Regions from separate parts of the Prescottella sp. R16 genome, predicted to be linked through region 1. Evidence: riboswitches for the same ligand, from Rfam matches in the RefSeq annotation. Region 1 holds a riboswitch; each other region holds the start of a gene.
The links. A riboswitch is a leader RNA that binds a small molecule or an ion and turns the genes downstream of it on or off. The one in region 1 is predicted to bind cobalamin.
Positions count from the first base shown of each region.

Region 2: it holds a riboswitch for cobalamin, as region 1 does, so the genes downstream of both, Q5696_RS03835 (ABC transporter substrate-binding protein) here and Q5696_RS16970 (ABC transporter substrate-binding protein) in region 1, are expected to answer to the same signal.
Region 3: it holds a riboswitch for cobalamin, as region 1 does, so the genes downstream of both, metE (5-methyltetrahydropteroyltriglutamate--homocysteine S-methyltransferase) here and Q5696_RS16970 (ABC transporter substrate-binding protein) in region 1, are expected to answer to the same signal.

Region 1 covers NZ_CP130943.1:3,634,978-3,644,699, reverse strand. Annotated here, with positions in the region: gene Q5696_RS16995 (MarR family winged helix-turn-helix transcriptional regulator) at 33-452, shown strand; gene Q5696_RS16990 (DHA2 family efflux MFS transporter permease subunit) at 449-1,969, shown strand; gene Q5696_RS16985 (hypothetical protein) at 2,190-2,609, shown strand; gene Q5696_RS16980 (MerR family transcriptional regulator) at 2,855-3,667, shown strand; gene Q5696_RS16975 (hypothetical protein) at 3,664-4,245, shown strand; cobalamin riboswitch at 4,297-4,491, shown strand; gene Q5696_RS16970 (ABC transporter substrate-binding protein) at 4,732-5,931, shown strand; gene Q5696_RS16965 (iron chelate uptake ABC transporter family permease subunit) at 5,928-7,055, shown strand; gene Q5696_RS16960 (ATP-binding cassette domain-containing protein) at 7,052-8,842, shown strand; gene Q5696_RS16955 (DUF7676 family protein) at 8,839-9,396, shown strand; gene Q5696_RS16950 (TIGR03084 family metal-binding protein) at 9,548-9,722, shown strand, end outside.
Region 2 covers NZ_CP130943.1:819,748-829,469, reverse strand. Annotated here, with positions in the region: gene Q5696_RS03860 (ABC transporter ATP-binding protein) at 1-388, opposite strand, end outside; gene Q5696_RS03855 (isochorismate synthase) at 453-1,598, shown strand; gene Q5696_RS03850 (SDR family oxidoreductase) at 1,595-2,359, shown strand; gene Q5696_RS03845 (S9 family peptidase) at 2,386-4,509, opposite strand; gene Q5696_RS03840 (phosphoribosylaminoimidazolesuccinocarboxamide synthase) at 4,511-5,395, opposite strand; cobalamin riboswitch at 5,536-5,726, shown strand; gene Q5696_RS03835 (ABC transporter substrate-binding protein) at 5,758-6,738, shown strand; gene Q5696_RS03830 (FecCD family ABC transporter permease) at 6,735-7,802, shown strand; gene Q5696_RS03825 (ABC transporter ATP-binding protein) at 7,799-8,611, shown strand; gene Q5696_RS03820 ((2Fe-2S) ferredoxin domain-containing protein) at 8,608-9,342, shown strand; gene Q5696_RS03815 (1-aminocyclopropane-1-carboxylate deaminase/D-cysteine desulfhydrase) at 9,339-9,722, opposite strand, start outside.
Region 3 covers NZ_CP130943.1:958,818-968,539, reverse strand. Annotated here, with positions in the region: gene Q5696_RS04470 (3-deoxy-7-phosphoheptulonate synthase) at 1-314, opposite strand, end outside; partial or broken gene Q5696_RS04465 (histidine kinase) at 571-921, shown strand; gene Q5696_RS04460 (AMP-binding protein) at 940-2,322, opposite strand; gene Q5696_RS04455 (enoyl-CoA hydratase/isomerase family protein) at 2,357-3,151, opposite strand; gene Q5696_RS04450 (SLC13 family permease) at 3,148-4,500, opposite strand; gene Q5696_RS04445 (IclR family transcriptional regulator) at 4,641-5,384, shown strand; cobalamin riboswitch at 5,493-5,662, shown strand; gene metE (5-methyltetrahydropteroyltriglutamate--homocysteine S-methyltransferase) at 5,821-8,082, shown strand; gene Q5696_RS04435 (MFS transporter) at 8,153-9,592, opposite strand.

The DNA of each region.
Region 1 (9,722 bases):
ACGACGTCTACACGGTTCTCGAGGAGTTCATCATGCGTCTCCTGGGCATGGGGGAGTCCGAATCGATGGACACCCTCGTCGCGATGGACCTGACGTTCTCGCAGGTTCGTGCCCTGTTCGTGCTGGCGCAGCACGGCGAGCCGATCGCGATCAACGAGGTCGCCGATTGTCTGCGGATCTCGGTGGCCGCCGCGGGTCGCAACGTCGACCAGCTGGTGTCCCAGGAGCTGGTGCTGCGCCGCGAGGACCCCGACGATCGCCGGATCAAACGGGTCTCGCTGACGGAATCGGGGCGTGCCCTGGTCTCCCGTCATCTCGAGGACAAGCGTGACGAGCTCCGCGCGTTTGCGGGCCGGCTCGACCAGCCGGATCGTGTGCGACTGCTCGAGGCACTTCAACCGATACTCGCGGGCAACGCCCTGCGGGCCCGAAGTCAGGAATTCTGCGGATGACGACCAATTCGACCGCCGGACCGCCCGCGTCCGACAAAATCGACGGGGCGGTCCTCAAGATCGCTTCCGTGGTGGTGCTCGGCGCCATCATGTCCATTCTCGACGTCACCGTGGTCAGCGTTGCGGTGCCCACGTTCATCGAGACCTTCGAAACCAGCTATGCGGTCGTCGCCTGGACGATGACCGCGTACACGCTGGCCCTGGCCACCGTCATCCCGGTCACGGGCTGGGCGGCCGACCGGTTCGGCACCAAACGTCTCTACATCGGTGCACTGATCCTGTTCGTCGCCGGTTCGGTGGCGTGTGCGTTCGCGTGGGACATCACGTCGCTCATCGCGTTCCGAGTGTTGCAGGGCCTCGGTGGCGGCATGCTCATGCCGCTCGGTATGACGATCATGACCCGTGCCGCGGGCCCCGAGCGGGTCGGCCGCGTCATGGCCGTCCTCGGTATCCCGATGCTGCTCGGCCCGATTTGTGGCCCGATCCTCGGCGGCTGGCTCATCGACTTCGCGAGCTGGCACTGGATCTTCCTCATCAACCTGCCCGTCGGCATCATCGCCCTGGTGGCGGCGTTCAAGTTGCTGCCCAAGGACGAGGCGAGCCCGTCGCAGGCGTTCGACGTCGTCGGCATGGTGCTGCTGTCGCCGGGTCTGGCGCTGTTCCTGTTCGGTGTGTCGTCGATTCCCGAGACCGGCACCGTCGCGTCGGCGCGGGTTCTGGTGTCCGCAGGCGTCGGCCTGGTGCTGATCGTGGGCTTCGTGTTCCACGCCCTGCGCAAGGATCATCCGCTGATCGACCTGCACCTGTTCAAGAACCGGCAGCTGACCGTCGCCGTGCTCACGACGTCGACGTTCATCGTCGCGTTCATGGGTGCCGGACTGTTGTTCCCGAGCTACTTCATCCAGGTCCGTGGTGAGTCGACGCTCGCCGCCGGTCTGCTGCTCGCGCCGCAGGGTATCGGTGCGATGGTCACCATGCCGATCGCCGGCCGGCTCGTCGACAAGATCGGCCCCGGCAAGATCGTGCTCACGGGTCTGCCGCTGATCGCGCTCGGCATGTTCGCATTCACCCAGCTGTCCGCGGACTCGCCGTACTGGCTGCTGCTCGGCGCCCTGTTCGTACAGGGCCTCGGCATGGGCTGCACCATGATGCCGCTGATGACGGCCGCGATGGTCACCCTCAAGAACGAGATGATCGCCCGCGGCTCGACCCTGATGAACATCGTCCAGCAGACCGCCGGTTCCATCGGCACCGCCACCATGTCGGTGATCCTGACGAACCAGCTCCTCGACCGCAATCTCACCAACGAGAAGGTGGCGATGCAGCACATCGACGCCGTCGTCGCGCAGGAACCGCCCGGCATGCCCGAGCAGATCCTCAGCGCCGCGGCCGACGCGTTCGGTAACACCTTCACCATCGCGTTCATCCTGCTGCTCTGCACGCTGATCCCGGCGTTCTTCCTGCCGCGCAAGCTCACCATCCCGGCCACCAAGGACGTTCCGGTCGCCATGCACTGACCGGTTCGACGCCCTGCCCGTGCCCCCCGAGTGATCCGATCGCTCGGGGGCACGGGTGTGTCGGGGGAGCGGGAAGCAGGTCCGGACATCGAGGGCGAGGGTGCCCTGATTCGTGAGGGTGCGATCCTCGGAGACAGGTGGCAGGGTTCTCGTGGAGTCGGGTGGCGCCAACAGCAGTTGGAGTGACCGAACCCGGCCCCGACGGTTCGTGGAGGTCGCCGTGATCGATGCCGTTCGCCGATCGGTCGCCTGCGCCGCGATCGTGGCCGGTGCGGTTCTGACGACGACGACCGTCGCCTCCGCCGCAGTCACCGTTCCGTTCCAGATCGACCCGGCGCCGTTCGGAAACCCGAACGGCAGCCTCGACGTCCCCTCGATCCGCTGCTGGGCCGTCGTCGGCGACCAGCCCGGCACGGTGACGATCACCGGCCCGAAGGACGGCATGAGGGCATGCCTGCTCCCGGGCGACATGCACTGGCTGAACCTGTCCACCGGCACCTCCGGTACTGCACGGATGTCGGCCGGAATCGACGGATATCCGGAAGCCACCCTGCCGACCGGAACCGGACAGGTCGTCATCGCCGCCACTTCCGCCACCGCCCCGTACACACCGGGCGTCGTGACCGTCCACGTGCCGTAGACGACGGCCCCGGTCAGGGGACCGTTCAGACGCCGGCGCCGGGTGTGCTGACGAATACCCGGTAGTTGATCCCGTCGACCCCGCTGGGCACCGTGGCCACGGCGACCACCGTCCCGGAACCGGTCTCGGCCGGTGGAAGGATGCTGTCGGCTTACGTCCGCGACGTCGACGTCATCGCAACCACTCTCGTATCGTTCACCGACCGGACCGGTGCCTCTCGGGATTCTTGACCTTGACGCAGCGTCATGGTCGACACTCGGATCATGCGGATAGGTCGGATGGCAGAGGCAGCGGGGACGACGCCGAGAGCGGTGCGGCACTATCACCGCCTGGGTCTGCTCGCGGAGCCGGAGCGGTTGCCCAACGGGTACCGCGAGTACACGGTCGACGACGTCGTCCGGCTGATGCGGATCCGGTGGCTCGCCGACAGCGGTGTTCCGCTCGGTTCGATCGCTGCCGTCCTGAACGGTGATCCGGCCGAGGCGGACGCTCGGGACGTGGTGGCCGACCTGCGGGCACTGATCGACGGGATCCGCCGCGAGCAGGCGACGCTCGCGCGGCGCAGCGCGCTGCTCACCGCGATGCTGTCGGACGCCGAGGCCGGGCATCCGATCTCGGCGCTGCCCACCGTGCTCGCCGCCGCGTTCCGGGATGCGATCGACGGGGCCGAGACACGTTCGGTGAGAGCGGAACTGGAACGTGAGCGTGACCTGCTCGAGATGCTTGCCGTCACCGGTGCCGCACCGCCGTCGTTGCTCGACGGTTTCACCGCGGTCGTGGCCGATCCCGGGCAACGATCCGAGTATCTCGAGCTTCTCGTCGCCTGGTCGGCACTCGAAGGTCGACGCCCGGAATCCGTCGAGAACGAGATCGACGCTCTGGTCGACCGGCTGGTCGACAGCTTCGACCGCAACCGGATCGCGCTGTCGGGGCCGGATCCGGGCGACGAGTCGGGGGACTGGCCGCTCACGCTCGAGGATGTCGTCCCCGACCCTGCGCAACGTGAAGTGGTGCTCCGGGCCTCACGAGTCGTGCTGTCCCGCATGGAGGAAACGTGAGAACGTCACGAGCCCTGTGGATGTGGGTACGTGGTCGGAAGTCGATTCCGGGCGGTGATGTCGACGTCTTCACCGCGGAACGCGGGACACTTGCCGTTCCGGTCGCCTTCGCGATCGCGACGGGTATCGAGACCGTCGTCCTGCACCTCGTCGTGCCGTGGCTGTGGTTGCAGATCGTGCTCGCTGTCGGCTCCGTGTGGTCGCTGCTGACGCTGTTCGGTTTCCTGGCGGTGCATCGCACTCACCCGCACTACACGGCGGGTCGTCGTCTCGTGCTGCGGCACTTCGGATCGGTCGTCGCCTCGATCGACCTGGACGATATCGAATCGTCCTCCTGTAGTTCACGATTCACGGAAACAGCGCCGACCGTCGTGGATCGGCGTCTGTTCCTCCCCAACTCCGACGGCACCACAGTGGACGTGGTGCTGAAGACGCCCGTGCCGGTGCGCCTGCCGGCGCTGCTGCCGAGTCGACGGAAGGCTGTGTCGGTGACCGGTGTCAGCGTGTTCGTCGACGATCCGGTGCGACTGGTCGGGCGGCTGCGCGGCGCGGGGGAGGCGTCGGCCGTCGCCCGGTGACCTCCGGTTCTCGGGCGTCGCGGGACCGATGGCAATCGGGTGGCGGGGCCGTTTTCGGTTGTCGGAGACGGCATGTAAGAATGCACCGGTCAGGTGATGACGAAAGAGGAAGCCGGTGCGATGCCGGCGCGGTCCCGCCACTGTATTCGGGGAGCGACCTTCCACACTGCCACGGCCCACACGCCGGAAGGCCGGGGGGAAGCGATGATCCGAGAGCCAGGAGACTCCCGTCGTCGCGATCTCCTATTCGGGGCGGATTTCCCCGAGAGAGGTGGCAGGTCCACCATGCTGCGCTCCACATCGTCTCCACAGTTCGCCGGACAGCGACTCCGTGAGTTCCTCCGGGACAACTCTCTCCACATCCACGCCTGACGCCTCACCGCTCGTTCGGCGTGTCGACGCCGTCGTATCAGGCTGGCCTCGATCGGTGTCTTTTCGGATCCGATTCGAGCCGAAAGCCATTCGCCCGCTCACTGTGGAGAACCCATGCTCAAACGGTCCACGACCGCTGCCCTGACCGCCTTCGTGGCGGTCGGACTGACCGCCACCGCCTGCTCGTCGAGCCCTACCGACGTCGACTCCGCGCTCGACGCGCGGGGGTGCATCACCGACTTCGATGCGAGCATCGACTACTTCCCGGACAAGTCGATCCTGTTCGACGCGAAGAACTTCACCGTCGACTACCACGACAGCTATCAGGTGCTGACCATCGAGCAGCCGTTCCCGGGCGCCTCCCCGGAGTCGTATGTACTGGTCAAGTGCGGTGCGCCGGACCCGGAACTGTCCGGTGACCTGGCCTCGGCACCGAAGATCACGACACCGATCCGGAGCCTGTACTCGGCGTCGACGACGCACCTGCCGCTGATCACCGAACTCGGTCGGCTCGACGTCCTGACCGGTGTCGCGAACGCGGCCAACGTCAACGGCGACGACATCCGGGCCCGCATCGCGGACGGCAAGATCACCGAGTACGCGTCCGGTAAGGCCGTGAACGTCGAGAAGGTCGTCGCGGAGAATCCCGACGTCCTGATGACACAGGGCACCGACGACCCGTCCTATGCGAAGCTGCGCGCCGCGGGCATCCCGGTGGTCGCGAACGCCGAATACCTCGAGAGCACTGCCCTCGGCCGCGCCGAGTGGGTCAAGATGATGGCCGCGCTGACGGGCACCGAGGCGCAGGCGGCCACGCTGTACGACCGGATCCGCAGCGACTACGCGAAGGTGGCCGAGGTCGCCGCCGGGGCCGAGAAGAGGCCCGTCCTGAACGGCACCATGTACCAGGGCACGTGGTACATGCCGGCCGGTGGCAGCTACATCGGCCGGCTGATGCACGACGCCGGCGCCACCTACCCGTGGGCGGGCGACCCCGCGACCGGCAGCCTCCAGCTGAACTTCGAGACCGTCTACACCGAGAACGGCACCGCGCCGCTGTGGATCGTCATGAGCGACTGGGCCACCACCGGCGACGCGGTCGCCGAGGACCAGCGCTACGGACAGCTGACCGCCGTCCAGGACGGCCGGGTGTGGTCCGGCACCGAGGACATGGGTCCGACCGGCGGCAACAACTTCTACCAGCTGGGTGTGCTGCGCCCCGACCTGATCCTCGGTGACCTGGTCGCGATCGTGCATCCGGAGCTCGCACCGAACCACGAGTTCGCGTTCTACCGAGAGGTTCCGCGAGCATGACGGTCGTCCTGACCCGCCCGCCGGCCCCCGACACCGGGATCGCGGATGGGCGGGACGCCACGCCGGCTCCCCGAGCATTCTCCCGCCGGGCGGTCCTCGTCACGGTCGGCCTCACGGCCGCGACCGTGACGCTGTTCCTGCTCGCCCTGGTCCTCGGCCCGGTCCGCGTCCCGCTCGCCGACACGATCCGCGTCGTCCTCGGCGCCGCACCGTCCGATCCGCGCTGGCAGGTCGTCGTGCACGAACTGCGCCTGCCCCGCGCGATCACCGCGGTCCTGGTCGGCGCAGCATTGGGTGTTGCGGGCCTGCAGATGCAGACGCTGTTCCGCAATGCACTCGCGGATCCCTATGTCCTGGGCGCGAGTTCGGGTGCGAGCCTGGGTGTCGCTCTGGTCGTGATCACCGCCGGGACCGCGGGATCGGCTTCGTTCACCGCCGGGCTCGCCGGCATGGGCCGCGCCGGTGTCGTGCTCGCGGCCGCGAGCGGCGCGGCGATCGTCCTGCTGCTGGTGTTGGCGTTGTCGCGCTGGGTGCGGTCGTCGGTGACGCTGCTGCTGGTCGGGGTCATGGTCGGCTCCGCGACCACCGCGATCGTGAGCGTGCTGCTGGTGTACGCGGATCCGGTTCGCGCCCAACTGTTCCTGCTGTGGGGTCTCGGCAGTTTCGCGTCGACGACCTGGGCCGATCTGGCGCTCATGGCGCCGATCGTGCTGGCCGCGGTCGTGGTCGCGCTGGCCACCGTGCGCCCCTTGAACGCACTGCTGCTCGGCGAGGGATACGCCCGAACGATGGGCATCGACGTCCGCCGGACCCGCTTGCTCACCCTGCTCGCGGCGTCGCTGCTCGCCGGTGCGACGACGGCGTTCTGCGGACCGATCGGCTTCCTCGGTCTGGCCGTCCCACACCTGGCCCGGCTGGCCGTCGGCACATCCGATCACCGCGCTCTCGTGCCGACGGTGATGCTGATGGGGTCCGCTGTGGCCCTCGCATGCGGCATCGTGAGTCAGGTACCGAACAGTGACCGGGTCCTGCCCCTCAACGCGGTGACCGCCATGATCGGAGCGCCGATCGTGATCACCGTGCTGATCCGGGCCCGCCGTGGAGTCGATGGAGCCGCCCTGTGAGTACCGATGCAGTGAACCCGGGACACTCGGATGTCGCGCTCCGCCTCGACGGAGTCACCACCGGGTACCCGGTGCGTCGCGCGCTGCGTCCGGCCGTCGCCCGGCCCGTGGCCACCCGGTTGTCGGCGACCGCCCGACGTGGCGAGTTGACGGTGCTCCTCGGTCCCAACGGCAGCGGCAAGTCGACGCTGCTACGGACGATCTGCGGTCTGCAGCCGGCACTCGACGGCACGACCACGCTGGACGGCAGGGACATTCGCGACATGGCGGCCGACGAGGTGGCTCGCGCGATCGCGGTGGTGCTCACCGAACGCGTCGATCCGGGAATGTTGTCCGGGCGCGAACTCGCCGGGCTCGGCCGTACTCCGCATCTGGGCCTCGGTGGCCGTATGGGTCCGCGCGATCACGCCGTCGTCACGTGGGCTCTCGACGCGGTCGGCGCCACCCATCTCGCGGACCGGCCGGTATCCGAGATGTCCGACGGCGAACGCCAGCGCGTCCTCACCGCCCGCGCTCTCGCGCAGGAACCGACACTGCTGGTCCTGGACGAACCGACGGCGTTCCTCGACGTGCCGTCGCGGGTCGCGTTGGTCGAGTTGCTGCGGCGCGCGGCCCGCGAGCACGACCTGGCTGTCGTGATGTCGACGCACGACCTCGAACTGGCGTTGCGCGTCGCCGACCACGTGTGGCTGCTCGACCGCACCGGCCGTCTCGATACCGGAACCCCCGAACAGCTCGCGCTCGACGGACGAATCGGTGCCGTATTCGATTCGCAGGCATTGCGATTCGATGCCGCAACGGGCGTCTTCGTGCTGGACGCGGCGGTCGGCGACAAACGACAGGTGCGAGTCTTCGGATCCGATCCGGCGGTGTCTGCGGCGTGCCGGCTGCTCGGACGCGAGGGCTTCGGTGTTGCAGAGGCCGGCGGGGCGGACGCGGAACTGTCGGTGGACGTCACGAACACCGGTGTCGCGCTTCGGCATGCGGGACGCACACTGCGGCTCCCCGGCGTCGACGGTGTCCCCGAGGTGCTTCGCGGGCTGCCCGGCTCGACGTTGCGTGTCACGCGGCCGGACGACGTCGCGGCGACACTGGCCGAAATTGCTGCGGTCAGTCCGTATCTCGCGACGACGTCCGGCACTCCCGGACCCGGTCGGTGGCGGCCCGCACGTGATCTGTACGACGACCCCGGTGCCCTCGCGGAGACCGTCGACGCCGTCCGTCGGCGGATCGGCCCCACCGAGTGGCGGGTGGCCGCCTCCACGCTGTTCTTCGGCTACGCCGCGCGGCTGTGGAAGTCGGCGCTGGGCGGGGTGGTGTTGACCGGACGGCTCCCCGATCTCGATCCCGACGATCTCGAGTGGATGTGCGACGACGGCACGATCGGCCTCAACCTCCGAGATCCCCGCGGTTGGTCCTGCGCCGACCACGCGGAGCTGGTCGACCTGGCCCGGGTCATGGTGATGGACCGTCACCTCGCACCGATGATCGACGCCGTCCGCGACGTCGAGCCGATGTCGGCCCGACTGTTGTGGGGCAATGCCGCAGCGGCCCTTCTGGGCGCGGCACGGGTGATCGGCGACGGCTCCGATCCCGAGACTGCGCTGCGTGCACAGGGTTTCGCCGAGACGATCCTGCGTGATCCGCGTCTCGTGGACACCGTCGTCCAGGAGGGCGACGGCTACCGCCGGCGGAGCTGCTGTCTGTTCTATCGCACCCCCGGGTCGGGCTACTGCGGTGACTGCGCGCTCACCCGTCCGACCGGTAACGAGGAGGAAACCGCATGACCGTCACCGGACCCGTCGACGTGACCACCGAGAGTGGCGGCCGCGAACAGCGTTGGCCGTTCCCGGTCGACGAGGACTCGCTGCTGAAGCTCGTCCACATCCTTTTCGAGGAGCATTGGGACGACATCTGGTTCGGCAACTTCGCCGAGGGCGCCGCATGGGAGGTGGCCGCGCCCAACGCGCCCGAGCGCATCACGATGTTCGACGGGTACGTCACCGTCGATTTCGGACGTTGGCACTTCCACCTGTGCATCGGCGAGCACACCGCGAGCGGACCAGAGCTGGGCCGGATCCGGCGCTGTTCGCGCGCGGAGATGTACCGGATGCTCGGCAAGGACGGCGCCCCGACCTCGTGGGGGCTGCGCCTGTTCAACGGCCGGGACGACCAGATGATGACCGCGATGCTGCCCAACCCGTTCCTCACCGACCGGCAGAAGTTGCGCGACGCGCCGGACTGGACCCGGCTCGCGCTGTGGGATCGACTCCGCGCCGAGTTCCTGGAGTTGGGACCGGACGACCTGGACCGCACCGGGAAGGGATTCCGGCACGGCTGATCCACCTGCCGGAAGATTCGAGAACGGCCCTGCGTGACGGCCCCGGGGACCGCAGTACGACTGCGGTCCCCGGGGCCGTTCTCGATCGCCTGTCACCCCGACACACCCCACAAACAATCATTCATGCTTGATTCTTATCCGTTCACCTGTGATGCTCGTCTCAGCATTCGAGGAGGGCTGTGTGGCGGACCTGAACGAGATAGTCGGCGACCTGTGCGCGGAGGGCGATGTGCTCGACGCGCTGGTCGCGGACCTGACGGACGAACAGTGGGCGGCGCCGACACCGGCGTCCGGGTGGACGATCGCCCACCAGATCGGGCACCTGC
Region 2 (9,722 bases), 1.7 Mb from region 1:
TGCGGTCGGTGATCTTCGTCCGCACCTGGTGCTGGATCGCCTGCATCCCGAGAAAGCCGATGCGGGAACCGAATCGGAACGTCAGCGACACCAGCGCGTAGTCGACGGCGAGGACGGCCACCCACAGCACCAGCCGGCCACCGTCCTGGGGGCTGATCGCCCGGTCGATCGCGATGCCCATGATCACGGGGACGAGCGCGGCGCACAGTTGGTGCACGATCAGCAGCAGCCCGGCGGGCACGGTGTACTTCTTCGCCGCGAACATCGTCCGCAGCGTCAGCTCCCGGGGGGTGGTCGATTCGGTGACCTCGACGGTTCCCGTCCGCAGTGGTGTCGCGGGCGCTTCGAAGAAGACCGGTAGTCGCCGGTACGCGAATCTCGTTGACACAAGCCACCCCTCGTCGTGATAGTAACGTTAGCCTAACCTACATACGAGCGAAATGAGGTACGTGATGGGTACTCCCCTGCCCACCGTCGCCGGCACGGCCGCGACGGACGACGACGGCACCCGGGATCGCTTCGTCCTGTCCCGTCCGCACGGGACCGTGGCCACCACCGGTGCCCGCGCCCGGTTCGACGACGTCGACGCCGCCGCAGCCGCACTCCGGACGAGCCGAACCGACCTCGTCGTCGGCGCCCTGCCCTTCGCCCGGCACGCCCCCTGCGCACTGATCGCGCCCGCAGCCGTCGAGCGGACCACCGGCACCTGGCAGCCGCCGCACGGCCTGCCACCCCTACCCCGGTTCACGGTCGACGGGATACGCGACGGCGAACACCTCGACCGGGTACGCACCGCACTCGACGTGCTCCGCGACGACACGTCCGTACTCGACAAGGTCGTGCTGGCACGGACGTTGACGCTGACCGCCGACGCTCCCGCGGCGCCGGCGGCGATCCTGGCGGCGCTCGTGACCGGAACCCCCACCGGCAACGGCTATCTCGTCGATCTGAGTGCGGCCGGTGACTCCCACACCGGACGGACCCTCGTCGGCTCGTCTCCTGAGGTGCTCGTCCGCAAGGAAGGGAGCACGGTCAGCTGTCATCCGCTCGCCGGGTCCGCGCCGCGCGACCCACGAACCGACCGTGACCGCGAGATCGGCCGGGCCCTCACCGCATCCGTGAAGGACCGCCGCGAGCACGCGTTCGTCGTCGAATCCGTGCGCGCGTCGCTGGCCCCGTTCTGCCGGACCCTCGACATCCCCGACACCCCCACCCTCACCCACACCCCACAGCTGTGGCATCTGGGCACCCCGATCCGCGGCGAACTCCGGGACCCGGGAACCACCGCACTCGATCTGGCACTCGCACTGCATCCGACACCGGCGGTGTGCGGCACCCCCACCGACCTCGCCTACGCCACGATCGACGAACTGGAAGGCGACCGCGGCTTCTACGCGGGCGCGGTCGGCTGGTGCACCGCCGACGGCGACGGCGAATGGATGGTCACGATCCGGTGCGCCGAGATCTCCGGCGACCGGCGCCGGGTCACGGCGTACGCAGGTGGTGGGATCGTCGCCGAATCCGATCCCCGAACCGAACTCGGCGAGACCGTGACGAAGTTCGGAACCGTCCTGAGCGCGTTGGGAGTTCGGCTGTGACACACACCCTCGTAGTCGGCGCGGGACAGGGCATCGGCCGTGCTGTCGCGGTCACGCTGGCGCGGTCCGGGCACACCCTGTCCCTGGCCGACGTCGACGCGGACGGGCTCGCCGAGACGGCCCGGCGGATCGACGGAGCCGTCACGACCCGCACCCTCGACATCCGCGACGCCGACGCCGTGGCCGCGGCCGTCGCCGACATCGAAGCGTCCACCGGGCCGATCACCGCACTGGCCCACGTCGCGGGCGTCTTCGGGACCGGTTCGATCCTGGACTCCGACGACGACCAATGGCGGAACATTTTCGACGTCAACCTCTTCGGACTGCTCAACGTGGTCCGCGCGGTGGGCCGGACGATGCGCGAACGCCGGGCCGGGTCGATCGTGGTCGTCGGCTCCAACGCCGCCGGCGTACCCCGAATGTCCATGGGCGCGTACGGCTCGTCGAAAGCGGCCGCGACGATGCTGACCCGCATCCTCGGACTCGAGCTGGCGCAGTACGGCATCCGCGCGAACATCGTCGCCCCCGGATCCACCGACACCGCGATGCAACGCTCCCTGTGGACCGACCCCACCGACGACGACGGAGCCCTCGGCGCGATCACCGGAGACCCCGCCGCCTACAAGGTCGGTATCCCGCTCGGCCGCATCGCCGACCCCGCCGACATCGCCGACACCGTCGAATTCCTGCTGTCCGAACGGGCCCGGCACATCACGATGCAGAGCGTGTACGTCGACGGCGGCGCCACCCTCCGCGCGTGACCGTCACCCCGCGCCGGTAGTGCCGATCAGCCGGCCGCGCCGGCGGTGTCGATCAGCCACGCGTACTCGAACGCGGCTTCCTTCCACTTCTCGTAGCGTCCGCTGACACCGCCGTGCCCGGCACTCATCTCGGTCTTGAGCAGCAGCGGCGCGTCACCGGTCTTCGTCGCTCTCAGGGCCGCAACCCATTTCGCGGGTTCGACGTACAGGACGCGGGTGTCGTTGATACTGGTGATCGCGAGGATCGCCGGATAGTCCTTGGCCTCGATGTTCTCGTACGGGCTGTAGGACCGCATGTACGCGTACACCTGCGGGTCGTCGAGCGGGTTGCCCCACTCGTCCCACTCGATCACCGTCAACGGCAGGTCGGGGTCGAGGATCGAGGTGAGCGGGTCGACGAACGGCACGTTCGCGAGAATGCCCGCGAACAGCTCCGGCGCCAGGTTCGCGACCGCACCCATGAGCAGACCGCCCGCGCTGCCGCCGTCGGCGACCAGCTGCGCCGGCGTCGTGCGTCCCTCGTCGATCAGGTGGCGGGCGCACGCGACGAAGTCGGTGAAGGTGTTCTTCTTGGTGAGAGTCTTGCCGTTCTCGTACCAGAGCCGGCCCATCTCACCGCCCCCGCGCACGTGCGCGACCACGAACACCATGCCCCGGTCGAGCAGCGACAGCCGCGCCACCGAGAACGCCGGATCCATGCTGGACTCGTACGAGCCGTACCCGTACAGCAGCGTCGGGGCGGGACCGGAACCGATTCCCTTGCGCTGCACCACCGACAGTGGAATGCGGGTGCCGTCGTCGGCGACCGCCCACTCGCGGTGCTGCTCGTAGTCGGCCGGATCGAAGTCTCCGAGAACGGGCTGCGCCTTGCGGAGGATCAGCTCTCCCGTCGCGAGCCGGTAGTCGTACACCCGCGACGGCGTGACGAACGACGTGTAACCGATCCGCAGCGTCGGCTGATCCCATTCGGGGTTGGAGCCGAGGCCGACGGAGAACAGTTCCTCGTCGAACTGCATCTCGGTGAGCTCGCCGTACCCGTCGGCAGTGAGCGGCCAGATCGCCAGCCGGGTCAGTCCGTCGCGCCGGTAGCTGAGCACGAGATGGTCGGCGAACGTGTCGATGTCCTCGAGCCGCACGTCCCGGCGGTGCGGGATCAGGATCTCCAGCGCGGACGGGTCCGCGACGGGAGCCTGCGCCAGGACGAAGTTCTCGGCCTTCTCCCCGTCCGCGGTGACGTCGTTGTGCAGAACGAGGAACCGGTCCTCACCCGCGATCACGGCGTGCTCGGCGGAGTATTCGACGCCCTCACGGCGCGGCAGGATCACCCGGAACTCGCCCTCGGGGTTCGCGGACTCGAGGATCCACCCCTCGGTGGTGATCTTGGAGCCGACCCAGATCATCAGGTACTTCTCGCTGCGCGTCGACCCGACCGACACCCAGTAGCGGTCGTCCGGCTCGTGGAACACCTGCACGTCCGCGGACCGGTCGGTGCCCAGTTCGTGCCGCCACACGGTGTCCGGGCGCCACGCGTCGTCGACCGTGAGATAGAAGACGTGCCGGTTGTCGGCTGCCCACGTCGCGCCGGGCGCGGTGTTCGGGATCTCGTCGGCCAGCAGTTCCCCGGTCGTCAGATCCTTGAACCGCAGCGTGTACCGCTCGTCCCCGACGACGTCGACGGCGTACGCCAGCAGGGCGCCGTCGAGGCTGATGCTGTACGCACCCAGCGCGAAGAACTCGTGTCCCTCGGCCTCACTGTTGCCGTCGAGCAGCACCTGCTCGCCGGCGATCGCGGCGTCCGCGGACAGATCCGGCGGCGTCCAGTCGTCCGGATCCGCGATCGGGCACCGGCAGTGGACGCCGTACTGTTTCCCCTCGACGGTGCGCGAGTAGTACCACCACTCGCCCAGCCGCGTCGGCACCGACATGTCGGTTTCCTGGGTGCGGGATTTGATCTCCTGGAAGATCTTCTCCCGCAACGACTCCAGATGTTCGAGCTGCTGCTCGGTGTACGCGTTCTCCGCCTCCAGATACGCGACGACCTCGGGGTTCTCCTTGTCGCGCAGCCACTCGTAGGGGTCGACGAACGTGTCCCCGTGATGGGTGCGTTCGAGGGGAACTCGTTTGGCGACAGGAGGAGTCGGCGTACTCACGTCAGCCCACCCAGTCCTCGAACGACAGGCCCGAGATGCGTTCGTACGCTTCGATGTAGCGGGCGCGGGTCGCGTCGACGATCTCCTGGGGCAGCGCCGGCGGCGGCGTGTCCGAGCTCCGGTCCCAACCGGATTCGGGGCCGGTGAGCCAGTTCCGGACGAACTGCTTGTCGAAGCTGGGCTGCACCTTGCCGACCTCGTAGCCGTCGGCAGGCCAGTAGCGCGAGGAGTCCGGCGTCAGCACCTCGTCGGCGAGCACCAGGTTGTTGTCGGAGTCGAGACCGAACTCGAACTTGGTGTCGGCGAGGATGATTCCCCGGTCCCGTGCGAAGTTCGCAGCTCGCGTGTAGATGTCGATCGTGTCGTCGCGCAGCTTGACCGCGAGATCCTGGCCGACCTTGTCGACGACGGCCTGGAAGTCGATGTTCTCGTCGTGGTCACCGATCGCGGCCTTGCTGGCCGGGGTGAAGATCGGCTCGGGCAGCTCGCTCGCCTCGACCAGCCCCTCGGGCAGGGCGACGCCGCACACCGCACCGGTGTTGCGGTAGTCGACCAGTCCGGACCCGGTCAGGTAGCCACGCGCCACACACTCGACGGGCACCATGTTCAGCCGGCGCACCACCAGCGCGCGTCCGAGCACCTCCTCGGGAATGCGCTCGTCGAGCGGATCCCCGGCCAGGTGGTTGACGCCGCCGAGCTTCTCGAAGAAGAACACGCTCATCGCGGTGAGGACACGGCCCTTGTCCGGGATGGGGGTGCTCAGGATGTGGTCGTAGGCCGAGATCCGGTCACTCGCGACCAGCAGGAGATGCTCGTCGTCGATCACGAAAAGATCGCGGACCTTGCCGCCGGCCAGGTGGGTGTAGGACTCGAGTGAAGGACGCACGACGATCACCCTATCGGTCCGCCGGACCGCCGACCCATCCCCTCGATCCCCGTCCCCCCGCGTTTTGCGCACCTGTCGCGCCGAAAATCCCGGGAAAGTCGCGCCAAGTGCGCGAAATGCGGAAGAAACGGCGTCGACTATCCTGGGCCCGTTGCCACGGTGAACGGGAAGTCCGGTGCAAAAACCGGCGCGGTACTCGCCACTGTGAGCAGATACGTCGACTCGACGTGCGGCCCTCGAGCCACTGGAGAAATCCGGGAAGACTCGCCGGGCCGGGAGACGACGCTCGTATCTGCCGAGCCAGGAGACCGGCCGTGGCACATACCTGCACGTTTTCCACGAGTCATGGAAGGCGGGTCGCTGTGCGCACCCTTGTCTCTCGCCGAGCCCTGTCCACGGTGGCGGTCGTCACCGCTGCCCTCACCCTCACCGCGTGCGGCGGGTCGCCGGATTCCGGCGACAGCACCGCCGCGATCTCCCTGCAGAACTGCGGCCGCACCGTCACCCTCGACGGGCCCGCGCAGCGCGCGGTCACCCTCAACCAGGGGGCGACCGAGTCGGCGCTGGCCATGGGCGCGCAGGAGCAGATGGTCGGTACCGCGTACCTCGACGACACGATCGCCCCGCAGTGGCAGGACGCGTACGCGCAGGTGCCGGTCCTGAACGAGTCCGGCTACCCGAGCCGTGAAGCCGTCCTCGAGACGAAGCCGGATCTGGTGCTGGCGTCGTACGCGACCGCGTTCGACGAGAAGGCCGCCGGCTCGCAGGACTCGCTCGCCGACCTGGGCATCGCGTCGTACGTGTCGCCGTTCGCGTGCGCCGACAAGTCCCAGCGCGCCCCCGTGAGCTGGGAGTCGGTTCAGAACGAGATCGCCGACTACGGGCGGATGTTCCACAGCGGCGACGCAGCACGGAAGAACACGGAGCTGCGGTCGATCCTCGAAGAGATCCGGTGGAACAAGGCCGGCAACGGCAAGTCCGTCTTCTGGTACGACAGCAAGACCGACACCCCCTATGTGGGCGGCAACGCCGGCGGACCGCAGTTGATCATCGACGCGGTCGGCGCCACCAACGTGTTCGCGGATCTGAACGGGGCGTGGGGCGCCGGCAGCTGGGAGACCGTGCTGCGGGCGGACCCGGACGTCATCGTCCTCGTCGACGCGTCCTGGGACACCGCCGAGTCGAAGAAACAGTTCCTGAAGAACGATCCGGCGCTGCGTGATCTGGCGGCGGTGCGGGACGACGCATTCGTGGTGATCCCGTTCTCCGAGGGCACCCCCGGACCGCGGCTGATCGACGGCGCCCGGTCGGTCGCCGAGCAGCTGGGCGGCATCCGGAAATGAGTGTGGTGTCCCGGGCACCGGCGCGGGCACGCACGCGGATCCGGGCCGGCTGGGCGGGTTGGTCGGCGCTGCTGGCCGCGCTGCTCACGCTCAGTTGCGCGGCCGGTGTCGTGATCGGGGCGGCGGACCTGTCGTTCGGGGAGGTGGTGTCGTCGATCGCCGGACGCCTCGGTCTCGGCGCGGGCACCGACCTGCTCACCACCCACATCGTCGTCGACCTGCGGCTGCCGCGGGTGCTGGCCGCCGCGCTCGCCGGGGCGGGGTTGGCCCTGTGCGGCGCGGTGCTGCAGTCCCTGACCGGCAATCCGCTCGCCGACCCGTATCTGCTGGGCATGTCGGGGGCGGCGTCGCTCGGCGCGGTCCTCGCGCTCGCCGGCGGGGTCGGGGCCGTCGGGGTGCTGGGTGCGAGCACCGTGTCGGTGTCCGCGTTCGTGGCCGCGGTCCTCGGGCTGCTGCTCGTGTTCGTGATCGCGACCAACCGGTCGGGCGCGCTCGTGCCGGGCCGGTTGATCCTCGGCGGTATCGCGGTCGGCCAGTTCACGGCAGCACTCACGTCGGCGATCGTCATGCTCGGTGACCGGGACCTCGCGCAGCGGGTACTGCAGTGGACGCTCGGCTCGGTGGCCGGGGTCCGCTGGTCGAGCCTCGGCCCGATGCTCGCGGTGGTCGCACTGACGGCCGGGGTCGTGCTCGCGCACGCGCGGGTACTCGACTCGTTCGCATTCGGTGACCGGGCCGCCGCGAGCCTCGGCACGCACGTCGAACGCTCCCGCTGGGTGCTGTACGGGGTGGCGTCGCTGTGCACCGCGACGCTCGTCGCGCAGGCCGGGGTGATCGGTTTCGTCGGTCTCGTCGTCCCGCACGCCGCCCGGATACTCGTCGGCCCGTTGCACGCCCGCCTGCTGCCCGTGGTCGCTCTCACCGGTGCGGTGCTGCTGGTGTGGGCCGACATCGCGGCCCGCACCGTGCTCCCGGGGCGCGAACTGCCGATCAGTGTGGTCACCGCGGTCGTCGGCGTCCCGGTGTTCGTACTGCTGCTGCGCCGACGGGGAGCGCGCGCATGAGCCACCACTCCCCCGAGGTCCGCGTCGAGCACATCACGTGGTCGGCGGACGGCACCACGATCCTCGACGACGTCACGTGCTGCGCCCCGTCCCGCAAGGTGACCGGTCTGATCGGACCCAACGGCTCCGGCAAGACGTCACTGCTGTCGACGATCGCCCGTCTGACCCGCCCCGATTCCGGGCGCATCCTGCTCGGCGACGATCCGGTGACGACGATCCACCGCCGCGAGTTCGCCCGCACCGTCGCACTGCTCGAACAGCATTCGGCGACCGCGCTCGAGCTGACCGTCGAACAGATCGTCGAACTCGGAGTGATTCCGCATCGCGGCGGCTGGGCCCGCGCCGCATCGTCCGTCCCGGACGGCGTCGTCGACGACGCCCTCGCGACGGCCGGTATCGAACGGCTACGGAACCGGCTGTGGCAGAGCCTGTCCGGTGGCGAGAAGCAGAAGACGCAGCTGGCGCGGGCGTTCGCGCAGCGGCCGTGTGTGCTGCTACTCGACGAACCCACCAACCATCTGGACGTGTCGGCGTCGTTGGAGCTGCTCGACCTGGTGCGCGACCGCGGACTGACCACGGTCGCGGCGATGCACGATCTGAACCTGGCGGCGATGTACTGCGATCACCTGGTGGTGCTGCAGAACGGCCGGGTGGTCGCGGAGGGCCCCACCGACACCGTTCTCACCGAGCGACTGCTGGCCGACGTGTACGGCTTGGACGCGATCGTGCAGCCGCATCCGAACACCGGCCGTCCGATGGTGGTGCTGTGCGGCACGCGCGGCGCCGAACTCGAAAGTTCCAGATCATGAACGATATTCACCGCTGGGTGATCGTCACCGCACCGACGGACCGCGGCGACGATCCGGGCGACCAGGTGATCGGCGCCCTCGACGTACTACGGAACCGGCATCCCGGCACCGTGTTCCGCACCGCGGTGCTCGGCGGGCCCGGTCCGACGGTCACCGCGGTGCTCGACGAGGCCGCCGACGCCGACGCGTCCGAGGTGGTCGTCGTCAGCGCGCAGACCGTGCTCGACCGCAAGATGGACGCCTGGTTCCGCCGGGTGATCGGGCACTGGCTGCGCGAACGCGCCGGCACCACCGTCCCCGACGTGCGGATCGCCGGACCGCTCACCGACGCCGAGTCCTACCCCGATCTGCTGGACGCCGCGATCGGTGGTCCGACGACACCGGCGCGGACCACCACCGCACCGCTCACGTCCCCGGCCTGGGACGAGGTTCCCGGCTTCGCCCGGCACGTGCTGGTGTGCCGCGGACCGCGGTGCTCGGCTCGCGGCGGCGCCGAAACCGGGCGGGCCGTCGACGACGCCCTCACCGCCCGGGGCCTCGGCGAGGACGATGTCCTGATCACGCTGACCGGCTGCATGTTTCCGTGCTCGCAGGCCCCCGTCGTCGCGGTGTACCCGGACGACACCTGGTACGCGGGCCTGACCGCCGACCGTGTCGACCGTCTCGTCGACGACCACCTGATCGGCGGCCGGCCGATCACCGAATGGGCCGGGGACCGGCGCGCACGTTAGTCCTCCGGCCGCGGCCCGAACGTGTCCAGCATGACGAGCGGCCGGTCGCCGCCGCGGGTCTTGGCGTCGATCTCGAGCAGTCCCGCGAACGTCTTGGCGGTGTAGACCGGGTCGAGGGACACCTGGTACTCGGAGCCGACGCGTTGCGCGGCCCGCCCTTCCGCGGTGGCGTAACCGTATCCGGGGCCGAGGTATTCGCGGGTCACGGTGAGCTTCGCGCGGCCGAGGTCGAGGTCGCCGAACCGTGCGCCGCGCCGGCGCAGCAATTCCTCGACGCGGGCGGCGAGATACCGGATCTCGTGGGCGCCGAGCGGCAGGGTGTCGTTGACGACGACACCGACGACACCGGTGTCGAGGCCGGCGAGCCGCAATCCGACGAG
Region 3 (9,722 bases), 1.9 Mb from region 1:
GTGCGCGGCTTCTCGAAGTAGACCCGCATCACGATCTGCAGGTCGTCGCGCAGTTCCCCGGCCTTGGCGGCGAGCCTGCGGGCGTAGTCGATCGCGGCGTCGGGATCGTGCACGGAGCACGGGCCGACCACCACGACGAGACGGTCGTCGGTGCCGCTGAGGATGGCGACGGTCTCGGCACGGCCGGACCGCACGGTGGCGGCGGCGACATCGTCGGGGGTGTGCTCGGCGCGCACGGCGGACGGGGCCAGCAGCGGGCTGATCTGCACGGTGCGCTGCTCGTCGAGACGCTGGTCGTTGGCGATAGCGGTCATCTTCGGTTCGTTCCTGTTCTCAGGCCGACCCTCGAAGACTTGGAAGAATCCCAGTGAGCCGGTCTGTCATCCGGCTCTGGGGTGGATTGTCAGCGCGTGGTTACGCCGACCGACCCACCCGGGGCCGGCCTGCTAAACCAGAAATAGGTCGCTGACACGAGATCGAGAGTAGCCCGGGTTCGTCGGGTGCGCAGCACCTCCCCCTCGAAGGAGACGACGATCACACCCCCTGACATTTGTCACGGGGAGGTCGTGACGGGCGCGCGTGGCCCGCGACCTGCACGACATCCTGGGGCATTCGCTCACCGTCGTCACCGTCAATGCACAGCTCGCCAACCGTCTGCTCGACGCCGACGCCGACCGGGCACGGGCACGGGCACGGGCACGGGAAGCATTGCGCGCCGCCGGGATCGACGCCGATCTGCCGGGGAGCACCGACACCGTCCCGACGCGGCTGCGGGAATTGTTCGCGTGGACGATTCGAGAGACCGTCACCAACGTCGTCCGGCACAGCGGGGCGACGCGGTGCGCCGTCACCGTCGATGCCCGTCAGGTGGAGATCGTCGACAACGGCCCCGGCCCCGCCGCGGTGTCGGGCGGCAACGGCTGGTTGTGACCGGTGGGCCTACAGCAGCAGCTTCTTCTGAACCTTCCCCATCGCGTTGCGGGGCAACCCGGACACGAAGACGACCTCCCGGGGACGCTTGTGCTTCGACAGCACCTGCGACGCGTGACCGATGAGTGTCTGCTCGTCGAGGGCCGACGCGTCCTCGGCGCGCACGACGTACGCGACGATGCGCTGACCGAGGTCGCTGTCGGGAACCCCGACGACCGCCGATTCGGCAACACCCGGATGGTCGAGCAGTGCCGTCTCGATCTCGCCGGCGCCGATCCGGTACCCGCCCGATTTGATGAGGTCGACCGATTCCCGGCCCACGATGCGGTGCATGCCGTCCCGGTCACGGACCGCCAGGTCGCCGGTGACGAACCAGCCGTCTGCGGTCCAGGCTTGCGCGGTCGCGTCGGGGCGGCCCAGGTAGCCGTCGAACAGCATGGGGCCGCGGACCTCGAGCCGACCGACCTCGTCGCTGCCCGCGTCGAGAAGCTCACCGGCCTCGGTCCGCAACCGGGTCTCGACACCGTCGAGCGGGGTGCCCACCCAGCCGGGCCGCCGGTCGCCGTCCGGTCGGGTGCTGAGCGTGATGAGCGTTTCGCTCATGCCGTAGCGCTCGATCGGTTCGATTCCGGCGAGCGCGGACAGCGCCGAGAACACCGGGACAGGCAGCGGCGCGCTCCCCGACACGAGCAGGCGCGCATGGGACAACTGCCGGGCAGACGCCTCGTCCGCAACCATCCGGGACCAGATCGTCGGAACCGCGAAGTACATCGTGCCGCGGGCCGCTGCGTAGGCGGCCGGCCGGGCCGACCCGGTGTGGTGGACCTTCGAGCCGATGCGCAGCGAAGCGAGGACCCCCAGCACCAGGCCGTGCAGATGGAACAGCGGCAGACCGTGGACGACGGTGTCGTCCGCACTCCACTGCCACGCGGACGCGAGGGCATCGATACCGGACGCGAGTGCCGTCGCCGAGAGGCGGACGCCCTTGGGCGCGCCCGTGGTCCCCGAGGTGTAGAAGATCATCGCCGCCGACCGGTCCGGGCCCGCCCCCGGGCCAGCGGCCGACGGCGGGGTCACGCCGTGCGGCACTGGGCCGATCCAGTGCGTGGCCCGGCTGTCGCGGAGGAAGTAGTCGATCTCCCGGGGCCCCGAGTCCACCGGAACGGGTACCACCGGAACACCTTTCACGATACAGGCCACGATCGCGGCGAGCGCGTCGATCGTCGGCTCGGCCAGCACCGCGACCGGACCTTGGTCGGGTAGCCCGGCCGCGATGTCCGCGGCACGGACCGCCAACTGCTCCCGGGAGAACTGTTCGCCTCCGATCGTGACGGCGTCCGCGTGGTCGCGGATGGTGGTGCCGGGGTCGATAGCCGTGAGGAACGAGGTCATGTCCATCTCCTGATACAACGTGTGCGATCGATGCTTACGGGGCCGAGGCCGGTGTCCGGAAGTCCTTGCGGCCGAAGGCGCTCAGCGCGTCGGCGATATCGGGGTTGTCCATCCGCCGCCACCGCTCCTGCGCGTCTACGGCGGCGTCGGCGGACACGGTGGCCGCGTCCACGACGGATTTCGCGGCGCGCACCGACACCGCCGAGCGGCCGGCGATCGTGCGCGCCAGTCCGAGCGCCGTCGACCGGACGTCGTCGTGGCGGACGACCTGGTGGACCATCCCGTACCGGAGCGCGGACCGGGCGTCGACGGGGTCGGCGGTGAACAGCAACAGCTTCGCCACCGCGGGGCCCACCACCCGGACCAGCCGGATCACCGACGCCGCGGGGTAGACGATGCCCAACTTCGCCGGGGTGATAGCGAACGACGACCGTTCGGCCGCGACCCGCAGGTCGCACGCGAACGCCAACTGGGCACCGCCACCGACACAGTTCCCGTCGACGGCGGCGATCGTGGGCACGGCCGCCTCGGCGATCCGGCGCTCTACCGCGACCAGTTCGTCGGCAACCCGGTGCGCGCCGTCCGGAGTGATCTCACCGATGTCCATACCGGAACTGAAGCTGCGACCGCGGCCGGTGAGCACGACGGCCGCGACGTCCGAGTCCGCGATGTCGGTGAAGACCTCGTCGAGCCTGTGGCGCATGAACCGCGTGATCGAGTTGTGGGTGCGCGGATTGTCGAGCGTCACCACGGCGATACGGTCGTGCACTTCGACGGTCACCGCACCGGCTGAGGTGGTGTCGCCGCCCGCTCCCGGAGGCCGGGTCACAGCGCGATCCCGGGCAGCACCAGCACACCTACGAGGACGAGCGGGCCGAGCACGACGAGAGACAGGCCCCACCGCGTCAGCAACCGGGTCATGCGCGGACGCTGCGCCTCGTCCACCGTGCTCGCCACGCACGTCGCGCCGACGGTGGAGAACGGTGACACGTCGACGATGGACGCGCACACCGCGAGCGCACAGATCAACGCCCAGCCGGGCACGCTGCCCGATGCCACGAGCGGCAGGGTCAGCGGGACGAGCGCCGCGAGCATCCCGGTCGTGGACGCGAACGCGGACACCAGTGCCGCGACGAAGCACAGGAACAGGGCCGCGAGGAGCGGGGAGCCGATGTCGGTGGCGAGTTCACCGAGCATGTCGATGGCCCCGATGTGGTCGAGGACGCCGACGAAGGTGATGATGCCGCCGACGAGGAGCACCGTCTGCCAGTCGATACGACCGACCGCCTTGCGTCCGGCGTCCGGGTCGAGCAGCGTCAGCACAGCGCCGAACGCGAATCCGAGCACACCGATCTCGGGATCGGCGCCGACGAGCGACAGCACCACCACGGTGCCGACGAGCCCGATCATGCACAGCACCGTCATGATCTGCACCGGTGTGAAGGACGGGGACGCTGCCCGCTCGCCGGAATGGTCGCTGCCGCCGGGGCTCGGCGGTTCGTCGGCCGATCCGCCGTCCACGAGACCGCCGCCGACCGTGGCCAGACTGCGCGCCCGCGCCCGCTGCTCCGTATCGGCACGGAGCACTCGACGTCGACCGAAGAGCACGTACGCGCACGCGAACAGCACGATGTTGATTCCGAGGGCCACCGCGAAGAGCACCAGCGGACTCAGTGCAATCCCGGCCTCCTGGGCCGTCCCGTAGGCGACGATGCCGAACAGGCTGGTCGGCGCGAACGCGCCGGCGCTCAGGCCCGTGCCCATCGCCAGGGCCATCAGCATCGGATCGATGCCCCGCTTGTCGGCGACCACCATGCCCACCGGGAACAGCACCAGCGCCCCCAACGGCGCTCCCATCGACGCGAGACCCGCGCTCAGGACAAAGAACACCGTGGGGAGCACGGCCGTCCGATCGCCGACCTTCGCGAGGGACGATTCCACGATCCGGTCGATCGTCCCGTTGACGTGCGCGATCCCGAAGAAGTAGGTCACGCCCACCAGCAGCACGAGGATGCCGACTGGGAACCCGCCGACGACCTCGTCGAGCGGCATGCCCGCCAGCCCGATCCCGACGAGGCTCGCCGCGGCGAACATCAGCACGCCGATGTTGATCTTCCGCAGCGTCCCTACCACGAAGACGCCGACGAAGATCGCCAGCGCCACCCATTGAATTGCCATCCGTTCGCCTCCGACACGTCGTTCGGTTCTGGGGTCAACTTTTCCAATCGGTCCACTGTGTGGCACACTGGTCTACCTACTGAACCAGTTCGGAGTAAGCTAGCTCACACCGGCGTGCCGGTCAACGGAGAGGAAGAACCATGTCCACCACCAGCGTGGTCTCGGCGTTCCGCGTGCTCGAGGAGGTCGCCCGGATGCAACCGGTGGGCCTGTCGGAGCTGGCTCGCGCCGTCGAACTACCCAAGAGCACGGTCCAGCGTTGCCTGCTCACGCTGCACGACATCGGCTGGCTCCGCCCGACGAACACACAGCCCACCCGCTGGAAGCTGACCTATCGGGCGTTCTCGGTCGGGACCCAGGCCGCCGACCAGGACACGTTCCGCGACACGGCACTCCCGTTCCTGAGCGACCTGCAGTTGGCCACCACCGAGACGATCCACCTGACGGTGCCCGACGGCGACGAACTGATCCTCATCGAGCGCCTCGACACCCCGCACCAGTTGCGTGCATTCCTTCCACTGGGCACCCGGATCCCGCTCCACGCCTCGGCAACCGGGCTGGCGTTCCTGGCGGCGAGCAGTGACGAGTTCGTCGAAAGCTACGGGGCCACGGCGCTGCTGGCCCGCACCCCGAACACGATCACCGACCCGGACGTTCTGCATTCGACCGTCGAAAAGATTCGGCGCCAAGGCTATTCGGTGAACGAACAGGGACTGAGCACCGGGATCACTGCGCTCGGCGCCGCCATCCTCGGCCCCCGAGGCGAACCGATCGGTTCGGTGTCGGTGTCCGGCCCCAGCAGCCGCATGACGCCGGACAAGTTCGAGTTCTTCGGCCGTGCGGTGTGCGAGGCCGCGCAGCAGGTGCACGCGGCACTGATCTGAGGCGACCGCGCTTCCCTCGGCCCGGGCGGCCTATGCTGGACGGTGCAGCTGGTTCGCCGGCGCGGTCGTGAGGAGCCCCGAAGACCGTCGTCGGCGTCGAAGCGTCCCCGGTCGTGAGGCCGTCGGACGTGAGAGGGAACCCGGTGGAAGTCCGGGACTGTCCCGCAGCGGTGAGTGGGAACGACCGCCGTCATCACGCACTGGACCGTCAGGTCCGGGAAGCGACGGCCAGTAGGTTCGGGGTGTACCCGAGCGCCCGCGAGTCCGAAGACCTGCCGACTGTGCCGGGCACGCCGTGCCCGGCGGTCCACCGCCTCGAGGAAAAGGCGAGTAGATCGGCTCGGACTTCGTGCTGCCCGCTGGCAGGCACCTCAGGGGCTCGTTCTTCTCGTCTACCGGCGGTGACCGTCCACGCTGTGAGCAATTGGAGAACATCGTGACCATCGCTTTCACCGCAACGGTCCTGGGATCGCCCCGCATCGGACCGCATCGCGAACTGAAGAAGGCCGTCGAGTCCTACTGGGCCGGGAAGCTCGACGCCGCCGCACTCTCCTCGGTCGGTGCGGATCTGCGCCGGCAGACGTGGACCGAACTGGCCGACGCCGGTATCGATTCCGTTCCGGTCAACACGTTTTCGTACTACGACCAGATGCTCGACACCGCCGTCCTGCTCGGTGCACTGCCGGAGCGGGTCGCGGGGATCGAGAACGATCTGGACCGCTACTTCGCGGCCGCCCGCGGCACCGACACCGTGCCGCCGCTCGAGATGACGAAGTGGTTCGACACCAACTACCACTACCTGGTCCCCGAGATCACCGCGGCGACGACGTTCTCGCTGCACCCGGAGAAGATCCTCGGCGAGATCGCCGAAGCCCGCGCGCTCGGTGTGCCGGCGCGGCCCGTCGTCGTCGGACCGATCACGTTCCTGCTGCTGTCGAAGTTCGAGGACCTCGAGCCGCTGGACCGTCTCGACGACGTCGTCGCGCTGTACGCCGACCTGCTGGAACGGCTCGCGGACGCCGGTGCCGAGTGGGTGCAGATCGACGAGCCGGCGCTGGTCGCCGACCGCACCGACGCGGAACTGGCCGCGGTGCGCTCGGTGTACCGACTGCTCTCGGCGCTCGATCGACGGCCGGCGATCCTGGTGGCGTCGTACTTCGGCGACCTCGGGGACGCGTTGCCGGCCCTCCTCGACACCGAGGTCGAGGGCATCGCCGTCGACCTCGTCGCCGGATCCCTCGCTACCGTCGCCGCAGCCGAGGGCATCGACCGCAAGCACGTCGTCGCCGGTGTCGTCGACGGCCGCAACGTGTGGCGCACCGACCTGGACCGTGCCCTCGACACTCTCGACGCCCTGCGGGAACGGGCCGGTTCGGTGGCGGTGTCCACGTCGTGCTCGCTGCTGCACGTGCCCTACACCCTCGACGGTGAGGACGGTCTCGATCGTGCGCTGCGGTCGTGGCTGGCGTTCGGCACCGAGAAGATCCGGGAGGTCTCGGCCCTCGCGACCGCGCTGCGGTCGGGCCGTGACGCGATCGCCGACGAGCTGACCGAGTCGCGTGCGGCCGTGGCCACCCGCTCCGCCGACCCGCGCCTGCACGACGACGCGATCCGCGGCCGCCTCGCCGCGCTGACCGCGTCGGACCGCACCCGGGCCGCGGCCGCCGCGCGGCGCACCGTGCAGGCGGCCGCACTGCCGTTGCCGCCGCTGCCGACCACGACGATCGGCTCGTACCCGCAGACCACCGAGATCCGGGTGGCCCGCGCGGCCCTGCGCACCGGCGCCGTCGACCGGGCCGAATACGAGCGTCGTATGCGGGAGGAGATCGCCGATGTGATTGCGCTGCAGGAGGATCTGGGGCTGGATGTGCTGGTGCACGGCGAGCCCGAGCGCAACGACATGGTGCAGTACTTCGCCGAACAGCTCGACGGTTTCGCGGCGACCGCGAACGGCTGGGTGCAGTCGTACGGCAGCCGCTGTGTCCGCCCTCCGATTCTGTTCGGTGACGTGCGGCGCCCGCAGGCGATGACCGTCGACTGGATCGCGTACGCGCAGTCGCTGACCACCAAGCCGGTCAAGGGCATGCTCACCGGCCCCGTCACGATCCTGGCGTGGTCGTTCGTGCGGGACGACCAGCCGCTCGCCGACACCGCCGACCAGGTGGCGCTCGCGATCCGCGACGAGACCGTGGACCTCGAGAAGTCCGGTGCGGCGGTGATCCAGGTGGACGAGCCCGCGCTGCGCGAACTGTTGCCGCTGCGGGCCGCCGAGCAGCCGGCCTACCTGGACTGGTCGGTCGGCGCGTTCCGTCTCGCGACGGCGGGTGTCGCCGACGCCACCGCGATCCACACCCACCTGTGTTACTCCGAGTTCGGTGAGGTCATCGGGGCGATCGCGGGGCTCGACGCGGACGTCACGTCGATCGAGGCGGCCCGCTCGCACATGGAGGTGCTCGACGACCTGCGCGCCGTCGGCTTCGACCTGGGTGTCGGCCCGGGCGTGTACGACATCCACTCGCCGCGGGTGCCGTCGGTCGACGAGATCGCCGGGTCGCTGCGGGTGGCGCTGAAAGCTGTTCCCGCGGAAAGGCTGTGGGTCAACCCGGACTGCGGGCTGAAGACGCGGGGCCGGGCCGAGGTCGAGGCGTCGCTGCGGCACCTGGTTGCGGCGGCACGATCGGTGCGCGGCGAGCTCTGACCGAACATGCCGCGGACCTCTGGCCCGTAACAGACCACCGGTCCGCGGCACACCGCCGGTACGACAGGAACTACCCCGACATCGAGGCGGGTTCTCCTGCCGCCGTTTCCTTCTCGGGATTCCTGAGGAACGCCGCGGCAGCGGCGGCACCGATCACGGCGACGATCGCGGCGCCCAGGAACGCCGCCGAAAAACCGTCGGTCAGGGCTACCGGCTCACCGATCCGGCCGGCACCGTAGGCGGCTGCGATCGCGGTCATCACGGCCAGGCCTACCGCCGAGCCGACCTGGTAGCTCGTGTTGACGATGCCGGACGCCAGGCCGCCCTCCTCGGGTCGCGCGGAGGAGATCGCGGTCCCGAGGGTCGGAATGAACGCCAAGGACATGCCCAGTGCTACCACGAGCGATGCCGGCAGGACGTCGGTGACGAACGAGCCGTCCGGCCGGATGAGGGACAACCAGCCCATACCGGCGGCGAGGAGCAGGAATCCGGTGACCGTGACGGCCTTGATACCGAACCGACCCAGCGCTCGAGGCGCAACCACGATCATGACGATCATGACGAGGCCCGTCATGGGCACCAGTGCCGCCCCACTGGGGAACGCCGTGTAGCCCAGGACCTGCTGCAGGTACAGGTTGAGGAAGAACCACATGGGGATCCATGCCCCTCCCAGCAGCAGCTGTGCGAGGTTCGCGGCGCCGAGGTTCGGCGTCCGGAAGATGTCGAGCCGCACCAGCGGTTCGCGCCGGACCGCCTGCGATACGACGAAGGCCACCAGAAGTGCGGCCGCACCGGCGAGGACGAGCCAGGTTTGCAGGGCACCCCAGCCCACTTCGGGCGCCTCGACGATCCCGTAGACGAGCGCGGCCAGGCCGCCGGTGACGGTGACGGCGCCGAGCAGGTCTGTCCGACTCCGTGCGGCGGGACTGCCGGCCGGCATGAGTGCGGGGGTGACCGCCAGGATGACGAGCGCGATGGGGATGTTGATGTAGAACACCCAGGGCCAGTCGGCGTACTCCGTGATCAGACCCCCGAAGAACACCCCGGCCGTACCTCCGGCGGGGGCGGCCGCACCGTACAGCGCGAACGCCTTGGTGAGTTCGCGCGGGTTGCCGCCGAACAGCATCATCAGCAATGTCAGCGCCGACGGTGCAATCAGCGCGGCGCCGGCGCCCTGGACGGCGCGTCCGGCGAGTTCGACACCGACGGTGGACGCCATTCCCGCAGCGGCCGAGCCCGCGATCAGCACGATCCAGCCGGCCGTGAAGATCCGGCGGGCCCCGAACAGGTCCGACAGCTTGCCACCCAGCAGCAGGAGCCCGCCGAATGCAACGACATAGGCGTTGAACACCCACGACAGGTTCTCCTGGGAGAAGCCCAGGTCGTCACCCATCTGTGGCAGGGCCACCCCGATGATCGACGTGTCCATGATGACTATGAACTGTGCGGCCGCGATGACCGCGAGACCCAGCCACCGTCGTGATGTGGGCGGGGAATCGAAACCGGACATGCTCTCCTCCAATCGTTCTCGGATCGACCGAGCGTCGACCACTCTACGATTGTTACCCTAGGGGGGTAGGGTATGTCCATGGCTGTGGCGAGACCGGAGAAAATACAGCGGTGTCCCGGAAACGAGTTCG